Endozoicomonas gorgoniicola: one gene and its partner. The protein of the gene in region 2 binds, or shares a complex with, the protein of the main gene of each other region. Links are inferred from orthologs where the notes say so. Each region holds a gene or a part of one and is shown on either strand. Other genes may lie near its edges. The genes, in order: uvrA and mfd.

Region 1 (8,190 bases), 2.4 Mb from region 2 along the record:
AAATATCATGGCCTTTCGTCAGGATGTTGCTCAGGGAACCTTCTGATATTGAGCATCCATGGTCGTGCAGCCAAGATAGCAGTAGTGGCTGTGTCGTACTGCATGAATGATAAAAATCCAGCAGATGGGCTTTCAGGTTGTCGCCAAAACGGTCTTTCACATGATCAGGTAGCGGGGCTGACACCCCGCCTTCCGGAGTTGTGTAATACTCACGCCTGTAGCGAGTAGTGACAAAACGCAAGTCCAGCTCAGTATGGAAAAAGTCGATATAGCACTTGAAGCGCCAGTTCTCACCGGGAGCAGCGATTGAACAGATTTCCTCTCGGTCAACAGTCATTGGTGGTGCAGCGGTTTCACCGGCTTCTTGTGATCGTGGTCGTTTACTTTTCGGCGGACGATCAGTGTCACTTTTCCCGGCAGCCTGATCAGTGTCTTCCGCAGAAGAGCTGTCTTCCTGATCATCGCCCTTGTCCGAGACATTAGGCCTGATTTTAGGCTTGCCCTTGTGCTTCTTCAGGTGGCGAATTTCTGCTCGAAGCTGTTCGTTCTCTTCGACCAGCTGTTCGATCTGAACGCGCTGCCTTTCAATTTGCACAGATTGCTTCTCGACCGTGTCGAGAAGGTTTTTGACGAATGAACGCAACTGTTCATTGTCTGTACTGGAGAATAGTGAGTCAGGCAGGTGCATACGGTGAAATATACGAAAGATCAGGATAACTTTCTTTGACCTGTAGAGGTTGATTTGCCAGTCAATTTTGAGCAGTTACGTTTTTTTTTGCGATCTACCAAATAAACAGTGATAAGTGGGGCTATTCCCATGTAAATATTAGAAAAAAATATTGTACTTATTACCGTGCAGGTAGAAAAATCTATTATTATAAGTTGCTCGAGAATTATGGGAAGTCCAATAAATAGTAAACTGACAGCTCCAATTTCAACCCCCAAAGCAACAGCAATATTGATGTCTTTTTTCCTTTTAGCATATAAATAAAATGAAAGTGATGATATATTCATTAAAATTACTGACGCAAAACTAAGATAAATCGAAATTGATTTTATTGTGGGAATTATGTCTAGCTCTGGAAACCCGATTACCATAACTCCACAAAAAAAGTTGATTTTGAGAGCTGTAAAGGCCATTGTGAGATGGAGTTTATAATTCTCTTTGAAACGTAAAGAATGCATATTGATTCAACCTGAACTCAGAACCTTATTAATTTGTTAAAAATACCTACTGACTTATTGCTCAGATGATATTGTTGAGTCATAACCCTGATCACATAATACCAATGGCACCTTCTAAATACCGTAATGAGCATGGCAAGCTAAACATCAGACTAAGGCGGAATGACGATTAATAGTTGGCAATTGCAAGGAAATCCAACACGGGTCTGGTGTCCAGATTGCCAGTGCAATAGCTTACTTAGAAGGTACGATTTGTATAACTAACTACGCCTCTACTGTTGAGTCTTTCATAGAGATAGTCTAATAAAGTAGGAATATTTAATTTCATATGACCGAATATATAGATTTAACTTTTTATTCGCATATTTTTTGAAAGATAGGAGCTACTTTTTTATTCATCATTCCAGTAAATAAAATAGGAATATACTCACTACTATTTTCTGCACTTAAACTATTTAATTTATTACCATAGACATCAAATTCTTTGTAATACTCTTTAGCTTTAATTAATAATAAATCATCACCTTCTAGCTGGTTTACGATCTCCCACTGATTTTCTTTAAGAATTGACTCATAGTAATCACCTACCGCTATAATACACCAGGTATTAAAACCACTTCTTTCTTTAAAGCGATAAAGAGTGTTTATAGAAAATTGTATTTCCCCATTTTCAATTTTTCCCCAGGTTGATGGCGATAGCCCTAACCAATCTGAAAACTTGATTTTGCTGAAACCAAGCTCCATTCGGTAGTGCATAATCAATACAGATATGATTGACGCGTAAGTAGTAGTACGCACAGATATATTCCCCAAACATCGAAATTGTGTACAGCCTGCTATAAAAAAGTAATCCTGTCAACAACTAGCTGATAACCTAAAATCTTTAGAACCATAATTTATTATGCTTACATCTTTATTTTCGATAGACATCTATCATTCGGGGCATCTGCAACACTGATGATCTATGATGAGTCCTTTAGAAAGAGAAATGACCGAAACAACAGTAATTGCTGTTTCGGTTAAGAGGTATCAATCGTTATTGCATCAGGGGTAGCATGGGCTTCAGGAAACGCCCTGTGTGGGAACTATCCATCTCAGCAACAGCTTCAGGCGTACCCGTGGCAATGATTTCACCACCGCCATCACCACCTTCCGGCCCAAGATCCACAATCCAGTCTGCGGTTTTAATCACATCCAGATTGTGTTCTATCACAACGACAGTATTACCATGATCCCGTAAACGGTGCAGAACATTAAGCAGCTGTTGTATATCGTGGAAGTGCAGGCCGGTCGTTGGTTCGTCCAGAATATACATGGTCTTGCCGGTATCACGCTTGGACAGCTCTTTGGCCAGTTTGACCCGCTGGGCTTCACCGCCAGACAGGGTTGTCGCATTCTGCCCCAGATGAATATACGACAGGCCAACGTCCATCAGTGTCTGCAGTTTGCGGTTAATAGCGGGAATGGCTTCGAAAAATTCCAGTGCTTCTTCCACGGTCATGTTCAGCACTTCATCAATGCTCTTACCCTTGTATTTAACATCAAGGGTTTCACGGTTGTAACGCTTTCCCTTGCAGACGTCACAGGGAACGTAGATATCCGGCAGAAAATGCATTTCTACCTTGATTACACCATCACCCTGACAGGCTTCGCAGCGTCCGCCTTTGACGTTGAAGCTGAAACGACCAGGTTTATACCCCCGGGAGCGGGCTTCCTGGGTACCGGCAAACAGTTCACGAATCGCGGTGAATATGCCAGTGTAGGTGGCGGGATTGGAGCGTGGTGTACGGCCAATCGGGCTCTGGTCAATATCAATGCATTTGTCGAAATGACTCATGCCGGTGATTTTTTTGTACGACGCCGGGGTGAGGGTTGTCGCCTTGTTCAGCTCAGTTGCACAAATCGGGTAAAGAGTACTGTTGATCAGGGTTGACTTACCGGAGCCGGAAACGCCAGTGACACAGGTCATCAATCCGACAGGAATTTCCAGCGTGACGTTTTTGAGGTTGTTGCCGGAGCAGCCGGAGAGCTTTAGCGTTTTTTTCTTGTCCCTTGGTGTGCGGTTTTCCGGAATTGCTATGGCTTTAGTACCTGACAGGTACTGACCAGTCAGGGACTGTTCATTATCCATGACCTGTTGGGGAGAACCCTGGGCGATAATTTCTCCCCCGTGAATGCCCGCCCCCGGACCAATATCAATCACATGGTCTGCCATACGAATAGCATCTTCATCATGCTCTACGACAATGACTGTATTGCCAAGGTTGCGCAGTCGGGTCAGGGTGTTCAGTAAGCGCTCATTATCCCGCTGATGCAGTCCGATACTGGGTTCGTCAAGAATATACATAACACCCACCAGTCCGGCACCAATCTGGCTGGCAAGGCGGATACGCTGGGCTTCACCACCCGACAGGGTATCGGCGCTGCGATCCAGGGTCAGGTAATTCAGGCCAACGTTGACCAGAAAGTTTAAACGTTCACAAATTTCCTTCAGGATTTTTTCAGCAATTTCTCCCCGGTTGCCCGGCAGTTTCAGTTCGTTGAAATACGTCAGGGCTCGCTCAACAGGTAGCTTCACCAGCTCTGGCAGGGTTTCTTCCTGCACAAAGACATTGCGGGATTCCAGACGCAGACGCGAACCTTTACAGCCCGGACAGTTCTGGGTACTCAGGTATTTCGACAGCTCATCCCGCACAGCCTGAGACTCAGTATCGCGGAAGCGTCGTTCAAAATTCGGGATGATGCCTTCAAAGCGATGACGCTTTTTATAGATATCGCCACGGTCATTAACATAACTGAAATCAATCTGTTCATCACCGGAGCCGTACAGGATGGTTTCCTGCTGTTTGGCAGTCAGGTCATCAAATGCCGTATCAATATTAAATCCGTAATGTTTTGCCAGAGATTTCAGCATGTGGAAGTAATAAACACTGCGTCTGTCCCAGCCCCGGATTGCACCTTCTGCCAGCGTTAACTCGGGGTGCTGAACAATACGGTCCTGGTCGAAGAACTGTTTAATGCCCAGACCGTCACAGCCAGGGCAGGCTCCTGCCGGGTTGTTAAAGGAGAACATTCGGGGTTCCAGCTCATTGATGCTGTAACCACATTCCGGACAGGCAAAGCGTGCGGAATAAACGACGTCGTCCTGCTCACCGTCCATATAGCTCACCGACACCAGTCCGTCGGTCAGTTCCAGCGCGGTTTCAATGGACTCAGCCAGACGCAGTTGCAGATCGTCGCGCACCTTGAAACGGTCAACCACCACTTCAATAGTGTGCTTCTTTTTCTTGTCCAGAGCCGGAGGGTTGTCGAGGTCGGTGACAATGCCGTTGATACGGGCGCGGATAAAACCCTGGGTTTTCAGTTCATTGAATACATGCAGGTGTTCACCTTTTCGATCCCTGACCACCGGAGCCAGAAGCATCAGTTTGGTGCCTTCCGGGATAGCAAGAACCTGGTCGACCATCTGGCTGACTGTCTGGGCTTCCAGTGGTTGGTGGTGTTTTGGGCAGCGCGGAATGCCGGTACGGGCAAAGAGCAGACGCAGGTAGTCGTATATTTCAGTAATGGTACCCACTGTCGAGCGAGGGTTGTGACTGGTGGACTTTTGTTCGATAGAAATTGCCGGTGAAAGACCTTCTATATGGTCGACATCCGGCTTTTCCATCATCGACAGAAACTGGCGGGCATAGGCTGACAAGGATTCAACGTAGCGGCGCTGGCCTTCAGCGTACAGGGTATCGAACGCCAGTGAAGACTTACCTGAGCCAGACAGACCCGTTATCACGATCAGGCTGTCTCTTGGCATTTCCAGATCGATGTTCTTCAGGTTATGCGTTCTTGCGCCCTGTACCGTAATTTTGTCCACTGCCTGCTCCTCTGCGTGGGCATTAAACCAACGGAGGAGTATAAAACAAACATTGTGTGGAGCTGTATTGAATTTTATCGAGCATGGTCTGCCGCCGATATTTATAGAGGCTGCATTTATAGAGGCTGCGACGGATCGATGTATTTGGTTTTAGCGAATGTCAGATTTCGATAACCGTTTGGCCAGGGGGCATCAATGACCCAGTAATACCCCCAGTTTCCTAATAGTTTGGAATACTGGGTAGCAATGAAGAATTCATGGCTGGTTTTATGAAGGTGTGAAATGCCAGGAACGGGAAAGTCGTAATAGTAATGGTGATCGGCGCTTTCCAGAGGGTGTTGCATTTTCGACAGTTCCGGAGCGTGATGGCAGATATGCAGTTCCTTTTTCTCCTCTAAGGACAGGTTGTCCAGTTCCGGGAAAGACGGCGATAATCGTTGCCACTTTGTTTCACTTCTGGTTATGGCGGAATTTACACTGGAGGGACTGCCATCCTGTTTAACGAAAGAAACCGGAGTGGCGAGAAGGTCCAGCTTTTTTGTGTTGACGTTGTAAACCAGCTTAGGCAGTAAAAGGGTATCGAGTTGGTCTATTTTTACTCCCAGCGCCTGATGAGGGAACTTCATCGTATGGTCATTGAACCATTCCCGGCACTGTCTGTTGAGGTCACTCAGGTCAACTGATGTGCCTTTGGTGTTTGTAATTGGTGAACAGACAGCACGCCCTGCAAATTGCATAACGGTTCGCTCAGAGCGTATTGGTTTAATGTACTGTCCGCGAATTATCTTAGGAGTGAGTATTACTTCAGAGCCACCGTTTTTATGACTGTTAGTGGAATCAACCTGATAGGTGATTGCCGGAAGCAGGGTCATGCTCTCTTCAAAGCCATTGTCATAACCGAGGTGGTATTCTGTCAGAAAGTATATTCCCGCTACTGCTAAGGTAAGCGCTGCAGGAATAATAAGGCTTTTATTGGCATGGGCCTGTTGAGTTGGAGTGACTGTGACCAGACAGAGCAGAATAATGAGCAGGCTTTTTCTGAACTGAAAAAAAGGTGCTGTTTTTGGGTACGTCATAAATACTCATTCCCTTCAGTTTTGATATTAACCAGTGAAAAAAATAGTTGAGACAGAGGGAAGTGTGGGAAAAAATTGCCCGACAGGATGAATGAATGCACAAGTACGGGGTCGATTATTTTGCTATTTGTGAACTTGTTTTCGGTATTTCCTGATAAACTTGCCGTTACTGGAAAAAAGTTATAAGAAGTCAGTAATGTCTGGTCAGGAAATCAAAGCATCTCTCTCTCTGTCTCTGGTATTTATGTTCCGCATGTTCGGACTGTTTATGGTTCTGCCTGTGATGGCGCTGTATGCCGATCAGCTCGAAGGTGCAACGCCCTTGCTGGTGGGGCTGGCGATTGGGGCTTATGGCTTCAGTCAGGCGTTATTGCAGATACCGTTTGGCTGGCTGTCAGACCGGGTGGGGCGTAAAAAAATTATTATTGCCGGTTTGTTACTGTTTGTGGCAGGGAGCCTGGTGGCTGCTTATGCCGGATCGATTCAGGGGGTGATCCTGGGGCGGGTCCTGCAGGGTTGTGGCGCCATCGCCGGAGCGGTGACTGCGCTGCTGGCAGACCTGACTCGTGAACAATACCGTACCCGTTCCATGGCGATTTTTGGTATGGGAATCGGTTTGTCCTTTTGTCTCGCCATGATGCTCGGACCCTCTATTGCTGCGGGCTGGGGGCTGTCAGGACTGTTCCTCAGTAATGCCTGGCTGGCAGGTGTGGGCATTTTGATTGTGTTGCTGGTCGTTCCTTCAGCGACGACACGGCGGCAGGATCTGAATTCATCCGTCAGAAAAAAAAGCGTCCGACAAGTTCTGCATAACGTTGAATTGTTGCGTTTGATGGTTGGCATTTTTACCCTGCATTTCATCGTTATGGGGCTATTTGTGTTTCTGCCCCGTGAACTCGAAAGTACCATGAACATCCCCCGTGCATCTCATGGCGGGGTGTATCTGGTGGGGTTGCTGGGCTCTTTTCTGGTGATTATCCCCTTCATCATCTACAGCGAAAAACAACGGCGGTTGAAACAGTGTTTTGTAACGGCGGTTACGCTGCTGTTAGTGTCGATGGTGTTTATGGCTCAAGCGGGGGAGCATCGCTGGTTGCTGATTTCTGGATTACTGGTATTCTTCGCCGGTTTTAATTTTCTGGAGGCGTCTCTGCCTTCACTGGCCAGCAAGTTATCCCCTGCTGGCACCCGTGGTACCACCATGGGACTGTACTCAACCTGCCAGTTTTCCGGGGCAGCCCTGGGCGGGGTTTTATCTGGTTGGGGTTATGAGTACTGGGGACTGAACGGGGTGTTGATGGTCTGTGCAATTCCCACTGCACTCTGGTGGCTATTGTCTGTTACCATGAAACATCCCCCCTATGTCAGCAGTATGGTGATGGCACTGAATCCTGCCAATGGTCAGGATGCCGGTTCAATGAGCCGGACGCTTGCCGTTATCCCCGGGGTTGAAGAAGTCACGGTTCTGGGCAGGGAACGAACCGCCTATTTAAAAGTGAACCGCAGGACACTCGACCTGTCAGCGCTGCGACAGTATGGAGAGTGTTGACCTGCCCGGTTGACAGGAGTCGGCACCTGCTGACACATTGATGAAACCGCCATGAGTAAATGTTGTCTACTGATACAGCCATGAGCGGCTTTTGATAGCATAAGCGGCTTTTGACAGGTTGCTCTCGATAGCAAGCACAACATTTACCGGATATATAATATTGGAGAATTTAGATGGCACGTGGTGTTAACAAGGTCATTCTGATCGGTAATCTGGGCGGCGATCCGGATGTCCGGTTTACCCAAAATGGCAGTGCGATTGCCACTCTTAACGTGGCGACCAGCGAATCCTGGACGGATAAAAATACCGGTCAGCGTCAGGATCGTACCGAATGGCATCGTGTTGTGGTGTTCGGCAAGCTGGCTGAGATTTGTCAACAGTATCTGCGCAAGGGATCCAAGGTTTACCTCGAAGGTAAATTGCAAACCCGTAAATGGCAGGACCAGCAAGGTCAGGATCGTTACACCACTGAAGTCGTGGTTGATTTCGGTGGCCAGATGCAAATGCTGGAC
Region 2 (8,793 bases):
ATTGTCTATTGCACACATTGCATCTATAGTCTGGCATGATAAAACCTGCTTAAATGTCACCAATAGGATTTAACTGTTACTTATTCCCCCAGCTGCAGAAGTGTTTCAGCCGCCTCTTGATCTCCCTGCCCCTCCAACTGAAGAAGTGCTTCGGCTGCCGCTTGTTCTCCCTGCCCAGCCAGCCGCAGAAGTGCTACGGCCGCCTCTTGTCTGCTTTCGAAATGACTGATGGTTTCTCCTTGTTGCGTTACAGTGGTTGTGACTACCGAACTGCTTGCCTGAGTAACGATCTGAGCCTCTCCAATGTTTGAGCTGACATTACTGATGGTAGTTTGTGTCTGGGAGGTGCTGAATGTTTGGGTTGTTGATCTGATTGTTCCGACAGCTCCTCCTCTTTCCAGGACTTGTACGGAAACCGTGGCAGCCGGCTTTTGATGGCGAGCCTTTATATGTCTCGTGACATGCTCTCCCCGGGTAAAAAATATTCCACAGACCGGGCAGGGAAACTTTCTTATGTCTTCATGGGTTTTCATGTGCCTGGTCAAGTTGCCTTTAACGCCAAATTTCTTCCCACAGGTCTGGCAAACCTCGGTCTTTTCACCGGAATGGGTTTTCATGTGTTTATGGAAATCACCACCATGTGAAAACTGTCTATTGCACAACACGCATCTATAGTCTGGCATGATATAACCTGCTTAAATGTCACCAATAGGATTTAACTGTTCAACGATGGGATATAGGTATTATTGCCCAGGGTTGCTGGTTCTTCTGTATTGTTCTCTGACCATCCATCAGGCGGTCGCAGATGACATTGCCCCATTCACCAGTGATGGCTGGCCTTATCCCCGGGACTATCGCGCATTGACTGAAGAGGAGCTGGAGCAGGTGAACAGACAGACTGAAGGGCGCTACCCGAATCGCTCCGGGCAGCAAGTGGAATGATATTCCCGGTCAGCCTTCCAGGTTCAGGCCCGGCAGCAGTCCAAGTACCGGCTCAGGCTGTCTGGAAGATTCGATATCAGGCAGCAGCGGAACCTCCGGAACGTCGTAAGGTGTGAGTTTGATCAGTACACCCAGTACCGGACTGTCAAGATACTGAATTTGTCGTGTATTTCGAATCCGGCGGCTTTCCCGCAACTGGAAGTTGCGGGTTATTTTCATAGGTGTACCCGATGGGTCCATCACCAATTGCAGGTCACGGCGAATGTCGGGTTTAGCTTTTCCATTCTTCACTGTCTGTGGGTTTTCACTGTCTATATCGTTTGTAACATTCAGTAGCTGGTCCGAGAGGGCTTCCCTGCTCAGCTCGCTGTACCACAGGTTGACATCCGCATGCAGAAAGCGGCTGGAACTGATGCTGACCGAACCCTCCAGCAGACTGGGCTTGCCGGTGTTGCTGTAAGCCCGGATTTTGATGGGCTTGCTTCTGGAATCATCTTCCAGTGGCATAATCCACGCCATCCGGCTGATCACCTTGTAATCATTGGCTGTATCAATCGTATTTCCCTGTTTAAGCAGTACATGAGCCTCCCTTGGCAGGGACACAAAGGCTTCCCGTTCCAGATCGGGCAGGGCTTTCTCCCGATCCTGTTTGTGCAGGCGCAACAGGTCGTTGATGCCCGGTGCAGAGTTAAGTGCATCCGGACTACGCAGTTTGATGGCATTGGCCGGAATAGTATAAGGGCTGATTTTGGGCCACTGCTCAGCACCATTCATACTGTTCAGGTTGACAAAGACTACCATGTCCGCCTGAAACCATCGCTGTGGCTCGGCATCGCGGGCATGGCTGATGGCTGGCAGTGCTGCCAGCAACAGTAAAGGTTTCAGGATAATTTTGAACATTCGTATCATTAACGGGGTTTCCGAGAGTTACAGCTGACAGGTATTATCCTGTCAGCCTCTGCAGCAGGCTTTCAACCGTAGCGAAGCGCTGCTCAGGTTGTTCCATGGCTCCATTTATAGCGCCACTGTACTTGAAGACACTGCTACCTTCCAGTTTGTAGAGATGAGGATCAGCCTGGATCATCTGAATAATTGCCAGCGGATCCACTTTAGGCTGATCTTCAAACTCGATCCGGATACTGTTTTCTCCAGCGTCCAGCTTGATAATCCCCAGTTTCTCAGCAGTCAGACGGATACGGGTCTGTCGGAACAGGTTTTTGGCCTGCTCTGGCAGGAGGCCAAAGCGGTCAATCAACTCCACCTGAAGGCTTTTCAAGTCATTGTCTGAACCGGCAGCAGCAATGCGTTTGTAGAGAATCAGGCGGTTGTGAACATCGTGAATATAATCTTCCGGCAACAGGGCAGGGAGACGCAGATTCACCTCGGTTCCCTGTTGCAGAGGTTTATCGAGGTTAGGGGTTTCACCCAGGCGAATAGCATTAACCGCTTTTTCCAGCATTTCGGTATACAGGGTAAAGCCGACGCTCTGAATCTGACCACTCTGGTCTTCACCCAGTAACTCACCGGCACCACGAATTTCCAGATCGTTAGATGCCAGCATAAATCCGGCTCCCAGGTCCTGGGCATCGGAAATGGCATCGAGCCGCTTGATAGCATCTCTGGTCATGGATTTCGGTGATGGCGTCATCAGGTAGGCATACGCCTGGTGGTGGGAACGACCGACCCGGCCTCTTAACTGGTGCAACTGTGCCAGTCCAAATTTATCTGCGCGATGGATGATAATGGTGTTGGCGCTGGGGACATCAATACCGGTTTCAATAATGGTGGTACACACCAGAATATTGAAACGTTTGTGGTAAAAATCGGACATCACCTGTTCCAGCTCCCGCTCGCGCATCTGACCGTGACCAATGCCGATACGCGCTTCCGGTATCAATGCCTGCAAATCTTCAGCGGCTTTTTCAATGCTGGAAACTTCGTTGTGAAGGCAGTACACCTGACCGCCACGGAGCAGCTCACGCAGAACGGCTTCTTTTATCAACTGGTTATCGTGCTGACGCACAAAGGTTTTTACTGACAGGCGTTTGGCGGGAGGGGTGGCAATAATCGACAGATCCCGGATGCCGGACATAGCCATATTCAGGGTTCTGGGTATTGGCGTAGCAGTCAGTGTGAGAATGTCCACTTCGGAACGCAGAGACTTCAGCTTTTCTTTGTGGCGTACACCAAAACGGTGTTCTTCATCAATAATCAGTAACCCAAGGTTTTTGAAATGCAGGTCGCCCTGCAAAATCTTATGGGTACCGATAATGATGTCGATCTTCCCTTCCTGCAGTTTTTCTTTCAGCCCCTGCACCTGTTTTGCTGAACGGAACCGGGAGATCACATCCATTTCCACCGGCCAGTCAGCAAAACGATCCCGGAAACTTTCATAATGTTGTTGTGCCAACAGTGTGGTGGGTACCAGAATCGCCACCTGTTTGCCGCTCTGAACCGCCATAAAGGCAGCCCGCATTGCCACTTCGGTTTTACCAAAGCCCACATCACCACAGACCAGTCTGTCCATGGGCTGGATGGCCGTCATGTCTTTAATCACCGATTCGATAGCCTGTTGCTGATCTGGTGTTTCCTCGAACGGGAAACCAGCGCTGAAGGCATGGTATTGCTGATCCGGGGAGTCAAAGGCAAACCCCTGCCGGGCTTCCCGGCGGGCATAAATGTCGAGCAGTTCAGCGGCGGCGTCCCGGGCTTTTTCGGCGGCTTTACGACGGGCTTTGGTCCACTGTTCGCTGCCTAAACGATGCAGGGGGGCTAGCTCATCGTCTGTACCGGTATAACGGGCAATCAGGTGCAGAGATGCGACGGGGACGTAGAGTTTTGCCTCGCTGGCGTACTCCAGAGTTACAAATTCCGCTTCCTGAGCATCAACGGACAGCGTCTGCAAACCTCGATAGCGTCCCACGCCGTGATCAATATGTACAACAGGCGCACCTTCGCGCAGTTCGGTCAGGTTTCGAATCACCTGATCGGTCTGGTAATCACTGTCACCACGACGGCGTCTTTTCTGCATAACCCGCTGCCCCAGCAGCAGAGCTTCAGGGATCAGTGCGACATCCGGTTCTGACAGATGCAGCCCTGCTTCCAGAGAGCCGAGAGTGATTCCCAGTGTTTCGCTATGGCCGAGGAACGTTGACCAGTTGGCAAACTCCACTGGTTTAATCTGGTTCTGGGCCAGCATTTCCAGTAGCACTTCACGACGACCGGCGCTTTCTGCCACCAGAAGGATACGCGGGCCGGAGGCGATAAAGGTTTCCAACGGTGCCAGAGGATTATCAGTTCTGGCATTCAGTGTCAGCTCAGGCAGTGGTAAATGACTGAGGTTATAGCGCCCCTGTTGTTCTTTAACGCGGTCTGTATCGAGTCGGGCTCGACCGTAATCCATCAGTTTTGCATTCAACTCTTCCGGCGGCATCAATACCCGGTGCGGAGGCAGTAAGGGGCGCAGTGGGTCAACCTTACGGTTTTCATAACGCTCATTAACATCTTTCCAGAAATGCTGCAGAGCCTCCTGAACCCCCTGACACTGAACGACGATGGTCTGTTCCGGGATATGGTCAAGCAGGGTTGCTGTCTGTTCAAAGAATAGTGGCAGGTAATATTCCATGCCCGGACTTGCCATGCCCTGGCCAATATCCTGATAGAGCGGGCATTCCCGGTAATCCACGTCAAATGTGTCCCGGAAGCGGCTGCGAAACTGGTCCCGGGCGGCTTTATCCATGGGAAATTCATGGCCGGGCAGTAGCTCGATACTGTCGACTTGTTCGGTTGAGCGCTGGCTTTCAGGGTCAAAGGCGCGCAGGGTATCGATCTCATCATCAAACAGGTCGATACGGAATGGCTGGTCAGCCCCCATCGGGAAAATATCCATCAGGGCGCCACGGATAGCAAATTCTCCATGCTCATAGACCGTGTCGACACAACGGTAGCCCGCCTGCTCCAGTTGTTGGCGACGCTGTTCCAGCAGGAAGTTATCGCCCCGGCTGATCACCAGACAATTCGCTTCCAGGTAGCTTCTAGGGCTCATGCGGTGCAGCAATGTCGTGATGGAAATAATCAGGATGCAGTGCTGATAGCCAGGCAGGCGGTAAAGGGTTTCAAGACGCTGGGAGACAATGTCCTGGTGGGGTGAAAAGGCGTCGTAAGGCAGAATTTCCCAGTCGGGGAAATGCATGATTTTAATGGATTCGTTCCCATTGAGAAAAAACGTCAGCTCCTCTTCAAGGCTGTTGGCCCGGTTTGAGTCAGGCGTGATGACCAGCAGGGGCTTGCTGCTTTCTCTGGCAGCGCTGGCAATGGCCCAGGCACTGGCGGTCTGGTCGAGGTTGGCCCAGATGATTTTGTCACCCGTGTGGGTGGGCAGAGGAAGGCTTGCCTGTGACATGAATCTACGGTACGTCCTGATTGATATAAGTGCATCGGTGAATGCGCATTGTAGCTATTCAGCTGCTTTTATCACAGCCTGAAGTATTGAAATTAAAAACAGATGATCAGATCTGTGAAACGGTGATATCCGGATGTTGCCAATTGTCATTATGGTCAGGATAATAACCACGAGAAGCCTCGCGGCATAACGATAAGAATTATAAACAGCAGGGTCGACACCGTGGTAGATAAATATTTTCAGGACTGGAAGGAGCGAGAGGCACTGGCGGAATCTATGATTCCGCTGATCGGGCGGTTGTATCGGGATAAAAATGTGGTAACAACGGTCTATGGCCGTTCTATTATTAACCGCTCTGTTATAGAAATTCTGAAATCCCATAAATTTATACGACAGGTAAACGATAGTGAATTAACGGTCAGGGATACATTTCCTGTTCTTCAGGCGCTCAACGGGATGGACCTGGCTTCCTGTCGTATTGATATAGGCAAACTGGCGAACGGCTATATGACGTCAGGCAGCCAACAGTCCGTTTCTGATTACATAAAGCAGGAACTGGGTGAGCTGGCTACCAGTGGGCAATCCGCCAAGGCTACTGGTCAGGATGTTGTGCTTTATGGCTTTGGGCGTATTGGGCGGCTGATGGCACGAATTCTGATTGAACGGGCGGGTGGCGGAGCCGGGCTTAATCTTAAAGCGATCGTTGTTCGCAAGGGCAAGGCTGACAATGATCTGCATAAGCGTGCTAACCTGTTACGGCGGGATTCAGTGCATGGCTCTTTCCGTGGCACGATCAGTGTTGATGATGATAACGAAATCATCTACGCCAATGGTGTGGCAATTCAGGTGATCTATGCCAGTTCTCCCGACAGCATTGACTACACCCGTTATGGTATCAAGAACGCCATTGTGGTGGACAACACCGGCGTATGGCGAGATGAAGCCGGGCTCAGCCAGCACCTTGAATGTCAGGGCGTCAGCAAAGTCCTGTTAACTGCGCCGGGTAAGGGTGACCTGAAAAATATTGTCTATGGCGTTAATAACCGGGATATTGATCCGGAAGATAGAATTATCTCGGCAGCGTCCTGTACCACCAACGCCATTACTCCGGTGCTGAAGGCTATTCACGATCAATACGGCGTTGTCAGTGGGCATGTGGAAACCGTTCACTCCTATACCAATGACCAGAACCTGATTGATAACTACCATAAAGGCTCCCGTCGCGGGCGCAGCGCTGCCCTTAATATGGTCATCACCGAAACCGGTGCCGCCAAAGCGGTGGCCAAAGCCCTGCCGGAACTTAAGGGAAAACTGACGGGCAGTGCCATACGGGTGCCTACGCCTAATGTTTCTCTGGCAATTCTGAACCTGAACCTGGGGCAGACAACGACGCTTGCTGAACTGAATACGTATCTGCGGGACACATCCCTGTATTCATCGCTGCAAAAACAGGTTGATTTTGTTAACTCCAGTGAAGTGGTGTCCAGTGACTTTGTGGGGAATCACAAGGCGGGCATTGTTGATAGCAAGGCGACTATTGTGGAAGGTGACCGCTGTGTACTCTACGTCTGGTACGATAATGAGTACGGTTACAGTTGTCAGGTGAACCGGATTTTGCGGCAGATTTCGGGTGTTAATTATCCGATTGTTCCTGCATAGCTATAGACCATTGCCATCCCCGCGCAGGCGGGGATCCACTCTGAATACTTAAAATATTTTATGCGTTGTTCCGGTATTCTTTAACTATACTGACATCCACGTTGAAAAAGCCTGTAAAAATAATACTTATATTAGGATGGATTTACTTCATTAATCATCATTTAAAGTAAGATTCATACCATGCTAAAAAAAAACGCATCTGTTTAACCCCTGATATCTTAAGCAGCAATCTGTTACTTTCGACAAGCTTCGCAGTCTCTCTTTCTGTTGGGTCAAATTATGCTCAGCCTCCCATGGAGGATCCATCCGATGCTGGTTTCAATCCAATGTTTCGCGGCACGGCACCCACGCTGCCAGCAGATCCGGCAAACCTGAATGATATGCTTTCACATGGGTCAACTGTTGAAATACCTGAGCTACCAGATATGGAAAATCCGGGTTCAGACACAGAAGACGTCGCAGCAGCTTCGGATACTGACGACGGAGCGTCAGGCGGGCAGGATGAGATGGCTGACACTTTATACCACTCATTTCAAGTAGAATATGATCAAATAATTTCGAAAATTTCTTTTGTCAATCAGGAACTGGAACACGTCAATGGCGTGGTGGTTACTGGACCAGGAATAAGAAGACGCAGCCTGAGCATAAATCAAAGACTGCAATATATAATAGATACGCCAGACGATTACACGCTGGTCGATGTTTATTATTTGTTGTCGCGATTAGCAGAAGAGGCCAGGGAAAGAGAGCTGGAGACAGTTTCCTATCATATTGCGACATTGATTCAATACCACTCTAACTTTGGCATAACAGGCTTTAACTCGCTGAGAAATATTCAGGAAGGCAGAGAAAATTTACTGGCATTATTAAGGGAGTTACGGGACACACCAAGACCTTATTCTGCAGGCGACAATGGCACTACCAATGGCACTACCAATACCCCCATACGTACACTTCATTCGTTATTCGGTAGTCTGTACAGCAACCTTATCTCTATCGCAGAGGCTGAATTCAGGCAGGCGCAGCACTATGTAAACAGTCATTCTGAGCCAGACATCCGGCCTTATAGCTTCCTGTATGACCTCTCCGTTATTGCATCATACGATAGCCCTATAGTTAGGGAAGTGCGACACCCTGAAGAAAACAGACAAGAGTACAGATACCTTGAAGAAAGTCGCCTGGGTTATGCCGTTAGCAGGGTCTTGTCTTTTCGCCTGCCTGGTAATCAAAACAATCTTGGAGAAAGCCACACATCCTATGTCGTATTTTCTGCTCTCGTTGCCGTTTATCTGGCATTCCTTGGAGAAAGCAACGAGGCAACCAGAAGACTAGACCAGCTGGCTGCCACTGAGCCTGCTTTTAACTCCGAAGAGCAAAATATTTCTATTGTCGACAGGGTGATTAACAGCGTTTTCCGTATGCTTGATATGCATGAACAAACGCTCGTGAAACAATATTTTATAGAGGCATTATCCTTGATGGTATGCTTACCTCACCATCATCGCGCTCCTCGCAACATGCTGTTAGCGAGCAATCTGGATGTGCTTCGCGCAGTACGTAATCGATTAAATTTGATCTACCGGGAAAACCCCGGTTCACTCTCCTTACCTTTCAATTTACCTTTCAATCAAATGGAAAACATCATCACCGACGAAGAAAAATTTAAACAACAGGTGCTTCAACCACATGAACAAAAAAAGGAAAAAGCACAAAATCCGGACAGCCCTGACGAAGCATCAGACAACTCTGACGAAGCATCAGGCAACCTTGGCGAAGCATCAGACAACCCT

The links.
Region 1: the proteins of mfd (region 2) and uvrA are in contact, whole or in part, in a crystal structure (PDB 4DFC), measured with the Escherichia coli proteins. The link is inferred for Endozoicomonas gorgoniicola from one-to-one orthologs.

What each region holds. Positions count from the first base shown.
Region 1 is NZ_JAPFCC010000001.1:4,099,879-4,108,068, reverse strand. What follows is about bases 2,022-5,446. They hold uvrA (excinuclease ABC subunit UvrA), read right to left. Parts: upstream 5,054-5,446; coding sequence 2,222-5,053; downstream 2,022-2,221. Other genes in these bases: NX722_RS18615 (hypothetical protein), read right to left, coding at 5,170-5,446. In the rest of the region: NX722_RS18635 (IS66 family transposase), read right to left, coding at 1-688; NX722_RS18630 (hypothetical protein), read right to left, coding at 709-1,185; NX722_RS18625 (helix-turn-helix domain-containing protein), read right to left, coding at 1,540-1,929; more of NX722_RS18615, read right to left, coding at 5,447-6,129; NX722_RS18610 (MFS transporter), read left to right, coding at 6,326-7,678; ssb (single-stranded DNA-binding protein), read left to right, coding at 7,852-8,190. UniProt on the Escherichia coli protein: The UvrABC repair system catalyzes the recognition and processing of DNA lesions. UvrA is an ATPase and a DNA-binding protein. A damage recognition complex composed of 2 UvrA and 2 UvrB subunits scans DNA for abnormalities.
Region 2 is NZ_JAPFCC010000001.1:1,663,064-1,671,856, forward strand. Bases 1,686-5,713 are described here. They hold mfd (transcription-repair coupling factor), read right to left. Parts: upstream 5,345-5,713; coding sequence 1,886-5,344; downstream 1,686-1,885. Other genes in these bases: NX722_RS07585 (peptidoglycan binding protein CsiV), read right to left, coding at 1,686-1,842; NX722_RS07595 (glyceraldehyde-3-phosphate dehydrogenase), read left to right, coding at 5,621-5,713. Outside these bases: NX722_RS07575 (C2H2-type zinc finger protein), read right to left, coding at 81-683; NX722_RS07580 (hypothetical protein), read left to right, coding at 730-942; more of NX722_RS07585, read right to left, coding at 952-1,685; more of NX722_RS07595, read left to right, coding at 5,714-7,003; NX722_RS07600 (hypothetical protein), read left to right, coding at 7,297-8,793. UniProt on the Escherichia coli protein: Couples transcription and DNA repair by recognizing RNA polymerase (RNAP) stalled at DNA lesions. Mediates ATP-dependent release of RNAP and its truncated transcript from the DNA, and recruitment of nucleotide excision repair machinery to the damaged site.